3 regions of the Kosakonia sp. SMBL-WEM22 genome follow, and region 3 is predicted to be linked to each of the others. Evidence: predicted binding sites of a transcription regulator. Region 3 holds the regulator's gene; each other region holds the start of a gene.
What was found. The regulator PurR, encoded in region 3, represses purine synthesis genes. The targets are predictions, from matches to a motif close to CANGCAAACGTTTGCNTG.

Region 1 (3,278 bases), 1.2 Mb from region 3:
TCTCGATAATCTGCTCCGAGGTGGTGCCGCGCACGATGGAGTCATCCACCAGCAGCACGTTCTTGTCGCGGAACTCGGCACGGTTGGCGTTCAGTTTGCGGCGCACCGATTTACGGCGCAACTGCTGGCCCGGCATGATAAAGGTGCGGCCAACGTAGCGGTTTTTCACAAAACCCTGACGGTAAGGCTTGTCCAGAATGCGGGCGATCTCCAGCGCGATATCGCAGGAGGTTTCCGGGATCGGAATCACCACGTCGATATCGAGATCTTCCCACTCGCGGGCGATCTTTTCACCGAGCTTCATGCCCATATTGACGCGGGCGCTGTAGACGGAAATTTTGTCGATAAAGGAGTCCGGGCGCGCAAAGTAGACGTACTCGAACAGGCACGGGTTGCTGACCGGATTTTCCGCGCACTGGCGGCTGTATAGCTGCCCTTTTTCGGTGATATAAACCGCTTCACCTGGTGCGACATCGCGCAGGAACTCAAAGCCCAGCGTATCAAGCGCCACGCTCTCGGAGGCCACCATATATTCGGTGCGACCATCGCCCAGTTCGCGCTTGCCCAGCACCAGCGGACGAATGCCGTTCGGGTCGCGGAAGGCGACCATGCCGTGACCAATAATCATCGCCACGCAGGCGAAGGCACCGCGGATCTGACGGTTGGTCGCGGCAATCGCGGCGAAAACGTTATCCGCTTCGAGCGGATAGTGACGGAAGTTATCCAGCTCGCTGGCGAAAATATTGAGCAGGATTTCAGAATCAGAGGTGGTGTTAATGTGGCGACGCTTCTCTTCGAACAGCTTTTTACGCAGTTCGTGCGCGTTGGTCAGGTTACCATTATGCGCAAGCGTGATGCCGTACGGGGAGTTAACGTAAAAGGGTTGCGCTTCTGAAGCGCTGGAACTGCCCGCGGTGGGGTAACGCACGTGGCCAATCCCCATATTGCCCTGCAGGCGCTGCATATGGCGGGCTTCGAATACATCATTCACCATGCCATTCGCTTTACGCAGACGGAAACAGTTATTGGCATCAATGGTAATGATGCCCGCTGCATCCTGCCCACGGTGCTGCAGCACCGACAACGCGTCATAAATCGACTGGTTTACCGGCATGAAACCGGCGATACCGACAATACCGCACATACGTCTTTTCCTCGTTAAGAGCTTGGTTTACCAGACGTAATCTCAAATACCATTGAACACTGCCACGCGCGACAACCGGAGCCTACAGGATTGTCAGCACTGACCTGGTTCAAATTGGCGAGAAAACAGCCTGTTAAACCAAACTCTAAGCCACATCTCAGGGCTTAAGCCCTGGGCAAGAAACTCGACGAGCTTTGCAGATAGTCAAAGAACCACCTGATGATGAAGCTGAATTGCGGGATAAGCTGCGACTTTTGCCAGTCTTCGCTTTTCGACAGACCTGTAAAGGTATCCAGAAAGAACAGAATGGCGGCGACGATCAGCACGCCGCGAAGCGCACCAAAGCAGATCCCCAACACCCTGTCTGTACCCGACAGGCCGGTTTTCTCCACTAGCGTACCGATAACGTAGTTAACGATAGCGCCCACAATCAGCGTCGCGATAAACAGCACCGCGATGGCAATTCCATTACGTACCAGTTCCTCTTCAAAGCCCGTGAACCAGACTGACAGGTAAGTGTAGTAATGGCTGGCGACAAAGAAAGCACAACCCCATGTCACCAGCGATAACGCTTCACGAACAAAGCCGCGGATCAGGCTTACCAGACAGGAAAAACCAATCACCGCGATGATGGCGTAATCAATCCAGACCATATGTGTCCCACGATTTTACGCCCTGTCATCCAGTTCGGGGCGCATTCTAACAGAAAAAGAAAACGTTTGCGTAGGGATTTCCTTCCCGCGCGGAAATAAAAATGGCGCTGAAAAAATATTCAACGCCAGCAGAACATTGGCCTTCGCGGCCGCACTTTTATCACGCTTCCCTGCTCCGTTTTACGGAGCGTTGCCAGCAAAATAGCGCAGGGTTGCGCGGTTAATTGGCGCTATAGTTCATTACCACACCATTAAGGCCTGACAGCTGGTTGAGTTCGCCAAGCGAGGCTTTAAGTTTATCGCGTGAGGCGTCGGGGCCGACCAGAATGCGGGTGATTTTACCCTGAACTGGCGTCGTCGGCGATGTATAAGCGCGATAGCCCGCTGCGCGCAGTTTACTCACTACTTCATTCACTTTATCAGCGTTTTTCAGCGCGCCAAGCTGGACGACATAGGCTTTGCCGGTCGGGGCTGGTTTCTCTTCCGGTGCTTTAGCCGGTGCCGAATTCGCCGCGGTCTGCTGCTCACGCGCGGGTTGCTGCTGCGGCTGTGGTTTAGGCTGCGGCTTTTCAACGGGTTTCGGCTTTGGCGTCACCGGCGTGGTGGTCACTTCCGGATCGGGAGTACTGTTCGCCGCAAGCCTCGAGGCATTAAGCGACGGCGTGGCGGCATCACCGGCGCGCACCTCTTCCGCTGCCCCTTCCGGCGGCTGCGAGGGCAGCGCCTGGGTAGCGGCCGGCATCATATCCGGCTCGTCGCGATCGCCAGGCTTTGGCACCAGCGGGATCGCTGCGAACTCATCCTGATAATGTTTTTTCTGCCCGTCGAGCAACCCGGGCAGGATAATTACCCCGAGCGCGACCAGCACAATAGTGCCCATCAAACGGTTCTGAAACTTACTTGCCACCGGTTCTCCCCGCTTCCATCGCTTCCATGACATGCGCCACGGTGTGGAACGAGCCACACACCAGCACGGTATCGCAGGCGTCGGCCTCCGCCATTGCCGCCTGCCAGGCCTGGGTCACGTCCGGGAATGCTTGTCCCGACGTCAGATGCGCCAGCAGCTGTTCCGCCGTCGCGCCACGCGGCCCCTCCAGAGGGGCACAATACCAGCTATCGACCACCGGCTCCAGACAGGCAAGCGTTCCACTGATGTCTTTATCATGCAGCATGCCGACCACCGCCAGTACGCGACCACGATTCGGCAACGCTACCAGCCGACCGGCAAGATAGCGTGCAGCATGAGGGTTATGTGCGACATCGAGAATAAGCCGCGGTGATTGGCTCACCACTTGAAAACGACCCGGTAAAATCGCCCGCGCAATGCCGTCACGAATTGCCTGCTCGCTCACATTTAGTTTACTGGCGCGCAGCGCGGCCAGCGCGGTAGCAGCGTTAGGCTGCGGCACCTGCGGCAGCGGCAAATCGCTCAGCTCGCCCTGCTCGTCACGGAAACGCCAGCTCTGTGCGCCAACCTCGTA
Region 2 (3,278 bases), 380 kb from region 3:
GCTAAAGGTATCGAGCACGCCCTGAATAAAGGTGCCATTCTTCGCAGCATACGGGCGCGCGGCCAGGTAAAACGAGCCGGTCTGCTTGAGGGTGGTGCCATCTTTCAGCACCCGTACACCGCCTTGTAACAGGGCGGCAGAGTAGTAGGGATCCCAGATAGCCCAGGCATCGACATTGTGTTGCTGGAACGCAGCGCGAGCATCTGCCGGGCTGAGGAACACCGGCTGAATATCGCTGAACTTCAGCCCGGCCTGTTGCAGCGCCCGCAAGAGCAAATTGTGGGAGCTCGAGCCCTTCTGGAACGCGACTTTATGGCCCTTCAGATCCGCCACGCTTTTAATCGGGCTATCTTCAGCCACGAGGATCACTTCCGCTTTCGGTTTGGGCGGCTCAACGCCGACATAGACCAGGTCTGCGCCGGCGGCCTGGGCGAAAATCGGCGGGATATCGCCCGTGCTGCCAAGGTCGATACTGCCGACGTTCAACGCTTCAAGCATCTGTGGCCCGGCTGGAAACTCGATCCAGGATATTTTGGTATGCGGATAGCGCTTCTCCAGCAGGCCGTGGCTTTTTGCCAGCACCATGCTGACGCTCCCTTTCTGATAGCCAATACGCAAAGCCTCCGGCGCGGTCTCGGCGGCCTGCGCCCAGGCGGAGAGGGTGAGCAGACCGCCGAGCAGCAGCCCGGTAGCGGAAAATGAGAAGCGGTTAAACATGAGCAACTCCTTGCGGGGCGTGGAGCTCCGGGGCTTTGATGTCGCGGCGGTGCAGTGCTTGCCAGAAGGTCTCCAGCGCGCCGTCCAGCCGGCCTTGCAAATTGGGAGTCAGGCTCGGTTTATGCTGGTAATCGATTACCTGGCTGTCGTCGGCGAAAACGCCGTGTAGGATCTCCTGTGCTTTCAGAGCGCTCAGCACTGGTTTCAGGGCATAATCCACTGCCAGCAGGTGTGCCACCGTGCCGCCCGTTGCCAGCGGCAATACCACTTTGTCCGCCAGTGCGCGCTCGGGAAGCAGGTCGAGCAGGGTTTTTAAGGCTCCCGAATAGGCTGCTTTATAGACCGGTGTGGCGACAATCAGCCCATCAGCCGTGCTAAGTTGCTCAATAAAAGTTTGCAGCGCCGGGCTGTCGAAGCGGGCATAAAGCAGGTCTTCAGGCTCAAAGTTGTGCAGATGCCAGTGGTTAATCTCAACGCCCTGCGCGGAAAGCCGATCGCGGGCGTACTCCAGAAGCGCGCTGGAGCGCGAGGGAAAGCGGGGACTGCCAGCCAGTGTAATGACGCGCATGCTTACTCCTTATAACCAAATGTTTGCTTTTAGATAACATTGATAACAATTTCAGGCAGTGTGACAGAGGCGGTTTATTCCCCTAAATGATTTATTCGGGGAAAAGTTACTGAAATCTGCATAAAGAGGGGGGATGAGAGGAAAACGATTGCGCGTAATGGTCTTTTTTTGCCACAGGTCAATTCCCTTTCTCTGCGCTTTCACTGATAATACGCCCCCGGTTTGCACACCGGGAATCCAGGAGAGTTCATGTACTACCCCTTCGTTCGTAAAGCCCTTTTCCAGTTCGATCCAGAACGCGCTCATGAATTAACGTTCCAGCAACTGCGCCGTATTACCGGCACGCCGCTCGAAGCGCTTGTCCGCCAGCGTGTACCGGTAAAACCGGTGCAGTGCATGGGGCTGACCTTTAAAAATCCGCTCGGTCTGGCCGCAGGCCTGGATAAAAACGGCGAGTGCATTGATGCGCTGGGCGCGATGGGGTTTGGCTCAATTGAGATTGGCACCGTGACGCCGCGCCCGCAGCCGGGGAACGATAAGCCGAGGATCTTCAGGCTGGTGGAAGCTGAAGGACTGATTAACCGCATGGGCTTTAACAATCTTGGCGTCGATAACCTGGTCGAAAATGTCAAAAAGGCGCATTTTGATGGCGTACTTGGCATTAATATTGGCAAAAATAAAGACACGCCGGTTGAACAGGGTAAAGATGACTACTTGATCTGCATGGAGAAAATTTATCCCTATGCCGGTTATATCGCTATTAATATCTCCTCGCCAAACACCCCAGGATTGCGCACGCTGCAATATGGCGAAGCGCTGGACGATTTACTCAGCGCCATCAAAAATAAGCAGAATGATCTCCAGGCCCGTCACCATAAATATGTTCCGCTGGCGGTAAAAATTGCCCCCGATCTTTCCGAGGAAGAGCTTATCCAGGTGGCCGACAGTTTAGTTCGCCACAATATTGATGGCGTTATTGCTACCAATACCACTCTCGAACGCTCGCTGGTGCAGGGAATGAAGCACTGTGATGAAACCGGTGGTTTAAGTGGACGTCCTCTGCAATTAAAAAGTACGCAAATTATCCGACGTCTGTCACAAGAATTATCCGGGCGCTTACCGATTATTGGCGTCGGTGGAATCGACTCCGTTATCGCCGCGCGTGAGAAGATGGAGGCGGGGGCTTCGCTGGTGCAGATTTATTCCGGTTTTATTTTTAAAGGCCCGCCGCTGGTAAAAGAGATCGTCACCCACCTCTGATCTTTTTCCCCTGCTGAGTAACCAGGGCTTTATTTCCGGCCCTGGTTGTTTTATATTCCGTCACTGTTGCTAATTTAAACATTTCAGTCTTCAATTATTAAGTTAATAAGCGAGGCGGCAAAACGGATGAAAAAACGACAGGATGTTTAAGGGGAAAGGGGAAAACAATGCGAATTAAACCTGACGATAATTGGCGCTGGTATTTTGATGAAGAGCACGATCGTATGATGCTCGATTTAGCCAATGGTATGTTATTTCGCTCCCGTTTTGCCCGTAAAATGCTCACTCCCGATGCCTTTTCACCGTCTGGTTTTTGTGTTGATGACGCTGCGCTTTATTTCTCCTTCGATGAAAAATGCCGCGATTTAGAATTATCTAATGAGCAACGCGCCGAGCTGGTGCTCAACGCGCTGGTGGCAATCCGCTTTCTTAAACCGCAAATGCCGAAAAGTTGGCACTTTATGAGCCACACGTCACCGTGGACGCCTGCAACTGGCGACGGTGCCTGCGTCTGGTTAAGCGATACGCACGAGTGTGTGAATTTGCTGGTGGTCGAGCCGGGAGAGAACGCGACGCTCTGCCTGCTGGCGCAGCCCGGCGTGGTGATTGCCGGGCGCACGATGCAGCTGGGCGATGCGATCAAGATCATGAATGACCGCCTGAAGCCGCAGCTTACTGCCGCGAGCCTCGCTTTCGAGCACGCGGTTTAAGATTCCAGCCGCAGCGACGTTTT
Region 3 (3,278 bases):
AAATTTTGCAGGCAAAATATGTGGTCAGAATACTCTCTTGAAGTGGTGGATGCCGTAGCGCGTAATGGCAGCTTTAGCGGCGCAGCGCAGGAGCTGCACCGCGTGCCCTCAGCGGTGAGCTACACCGTGCGTCAGCTGGAGGAGTGGCTGGCGGTGCCGCTGTTTGTGCGCCGTCACCGCGACGTAGAATTAACCCCCGCCGGGGTCTGGTTTTTAAAGGAGGGGCGATCTGTTATCAAAAAAATGGTGATCACCCGCCAGCAGTGTCAGCAGATCGCCAATGGCTGGCGCGGGCAGTTGCCGATTGCTGTCGATAACATTGTGAAACCCGCCCGCACCCGGCAGATGATTGTCGATTTTTATCGCCACTTCAGTGATGTCGAGCTGGTGGTCTACCAGGAGGTGTTTAACGGCGTCTGGGATGCGCTCGCCGATGGCCGCGTTGAACTGGCGATTGGGGCCACGCAGGCGATCCCGGTCGGTGGCCGCTATGCCTTTCGTGATATGGGCACCCTGAGCTGGAAGTGTGTCGTCTCACGTCAGCATCCGCTGGCGCAGCTCAACGGTCCGTTAAGCGATGAGACGTTGCGCAACTGGCCATCGCTGATCCAGGAGGATACCTCCCGCTCGCTGCCAAAGCGTATTACCTGGCTGCTGGATAACCAGAAACGGGTGATGGTGCCAGACTGGGCCTCGTCGGAAGCGTGCCTGTCGGCGGGGCTTTGTGTAGGGATGGTGCCAGCCCATTTTGCCCGGCCACGGCTTGATAGCGGCGACTGGGTGGCGCTTGAGCTGGAAAACCCGTTTCCGGATGCCGCCTGCTGCCTGACATGGCAACAAAGCGAGGCGTCGCCTGCGCTGAACTGGCTACTGGATTATCTGGGCGACAGTGAAACGTTGAATAGAGAGTGGCTGCGGGAGCCGGAGTAAGGCTCCCGCGGGAAGGGATTAACGGCGGTAGTCGCGGAAGGGGCCATCGGCCACCGAGCGGCGCTCCACCAGGCGCGGATGCACTTCAATCGACTGCGACTGTTCGCGCTTGTTCACAATGCGATCGAGCAGCATGGTGAAGGCCGTTTCACCCAGCGAGTCTTTCGGCTGATGAATCGTCGTCAGCGCCGGGGTGAAGAAGCGTGAGTTGCGCACGTTGTCATAACCGATGACGGAGATATCCTGCGGCACGCGCAGCCCCATCTCATCGGCGGCGCAGAGCGCGCCCATCGCCATAATGTCGCCGCCGCAGAAGACCGCGGTCGGGCGCGAGGACTGGCCGAGGATCTGCTGCATGGCGCGGTAGCCGGATTCCGGCTCAAAGTCCCCCTGCACAATCCAGTGCTCGGGCACGTTGATCATCGCCTCGGTCATCGCCTTCATAAAACCGGCCAGACGACCTGCGCCAGTGTTGCGCTCCAGCGGGCCCGGGATCACGCCGATGTCGCGATGCCCGCGCTCAATCAGGTAACGGCCGGCCATATAGCCGCCTTCAAAAGCGTTATCAATCACCGAATCAGTGAAGTCTGCTTTCGATTCTCCCCAGTCCATCACCACCATGGGAATATGACGATACTCCTCCAGCATGGTGAGTACGGTTTCCGGGTACTCCGAGCACATCACCAGCAGGCCATCGACACGTTTTTGCGCCATCATCGACAGGTAAGCGCGCTGCTTCTCCTGGCTGTTCCACGCGTTGCCGAGGATCAGGGTGTAGCCCTTCTGGAAACACTTCTTCTCAACCGCTTCGATGATTTCGGCGAAGTAGGCCGCTTCACTGCTGGTCGCCAGCAGACCAATCGATTTGGTGTGATTCACTTTTAGGCTGCGGGCGACGGCGCTTGGCGAATAGTGCAGCTCTTTGATTGCCGCCCAGACGGCGTTGCGCGTCTCTTCGGCGACGAAACGGGTTTTGTTAATTACATGTGATACGGTTGTAGTGGAAACGTTTGCTCGTTTCGCGACATCTTTAATCGTTGCCATCAGATATTACTCCAGACCATATCGTAAGCTCCTGATAATTCGCAAGGTAAACGTTTGCCTTTAATCACCCTGAACTCATCAAAGTGAGTGCGGTACGCCGGGAAAACGACACTGGACGTCAGGAGGGGAGTCAATGGCCGGTACGCTAATAAATTTAGCGTCGAATTTTGGCTGATCTTGAGCAAAAGGGGAAGTATTAAAACGTTTATGCTGCCAAATCGCGCAAGATTTTTCAGAAAATTTGTGCAAAAATGCGCAGGCTCACTTTTTGTGGGGAAATTAAATGGAGAAAAATTGATGAGCACCGATCTTAAGTATTCACTCTTCACCACCGTCATCGTTCTGAGCCTGATTGTTTTCGGCGCGCTGACCGCTGCACTGCATTGATCTGATGCGAGGGAGAGCCCTCTCCCTCGATTCTTGCGCCACCATTGTTCCTCGTTGCGCAATTAACTTTTCTCCTCCCGCTCACTTCTGTTTTTTGTGACAGCTGTCATACTTTTGCCTTTTCGCGGCCTGGCTGAGGGTCGCATGTTCATTTCGGAGTCAAAAGATGAAAATAAATTTCCCCCTGCTTGCGCTGGCGATTGGCGCGTTTGGGATTGGGACCACCGAATTCTCCCCGATGGGATTACTGCCGGTGATTGCGCAGGGCGTTGGGGTTTCCATTCCAGCGGCGGGGATGCTGATCAGCGCCTACGCCATCGGCGTTATGGTGGGCGCGCCGCTGATGACGCTGTTACTTTCTCATCGTGGCCGTCGCAATGCGCTGATTTTCTTAATGGCGATTTTCACCGTCGGCAATGTGCTCTCCGCCATTGCGCCGGATTACGCCACCCTGATGATCGCCCGTATTATCACCAGCCTTAATCACGGCGCGTTCTTCGGGCTTGGCTCGGTGGTCGCCGCAAGCGTTGTCGCGAAAGAGAAGCAGGCCAGCGCGGTGGCAACGATGTTTATGGGGCTGACCATCGCCAATATTGGCGGAGTGCCCGCCGCCACCTGGCTTGGGGAAACCATCGGCTGGCGCATGTCCTTTATGGCAACCGCCGGGCTTGGGGTGATCTCCATGGTTTCGCTCTTCTTCTCCTTACCGCAAGGCGGTGCGGGCGCGCGACCCAATGTGCGCAACGAACTGGCGGTGCTGATGCGCCCACAGGTGCTGACGGCGCTGCTGACTACGGTGCTCGGTGCCGGCGCAATGTTCACTCTTTACACCTACATCTCGCCGGTGTTGCGCACGCTGACCGACGCCACGCCGGGGTTTGTCACCGCCATGCTGGTGCTGATTGGCGTTGGTTTTT

Region 1: a site for PurR is predicted at 1,853-1,870, ahead of cvpA (colicin V production protein). Genes of this name have one in related genera too.
Region 2: a site for PurR is predicted at 1,423-1,440, ahead of pyrD (quinone-dependent dihydroorotate dehydrogenase). Genes of this name have one in related genera too.

What each region holds. Positions count from the first base shown of each region.
Region 1 covers NZ_CP051488.1:3,398,372-3,401,649, forward strand. The annotation lists gene purF (amidophosphoribosyltransferase) at 1-1,144, opposite strand, end outside; gene cvpA (colicin V production protein) at 1,309-1,797, opposite strand; gene dedD (cell division protein DedD) at 2,018-2,704, opposite strand; gene folC (bifunctional tetrahydrofolate synthase/dihydrofolate synthase) at 2,694-3,278, opposite strand, start outside.
Region 2 covers NZ_CP051488.1:1,832,178-1,835,455, forward strand. The annotation lists gene HF650_RS08655 (sulfonate ABC transporter substrate-binding protein) at 1-717, opposite strand, end outside; gene ssuE (NADPH-dependent FMN reductase) at 710-1,285, opposite strand; gene pyrD (quinone-dependent dihydroorotate dehydrogenase) at 1,535-2,545, shown strand; gene zapC (cell division protein ZapC) at 2,713-3,255, shown strand; gene HF650_RS08675 (YcbX family protein) at 3,252-3,278, opposite strand, start outside.
Region 3 covers NZ_CP051488.1:2,210,372-2,213,649, forward strand. The annotation lists gene punR (DNA-binding transcriptional activator PunR) at 19-930, shown strand; gene purR (HTH-type transcriptional repressor PurR) at 949-1,974, opposite strand; gene HF650_RS10485 (YnhF family membrane protein) at 2,272-2,361, shown strand; gene HF650_RS10490 (MFS transporter) at 2,528-3,278, shown strand, end outside.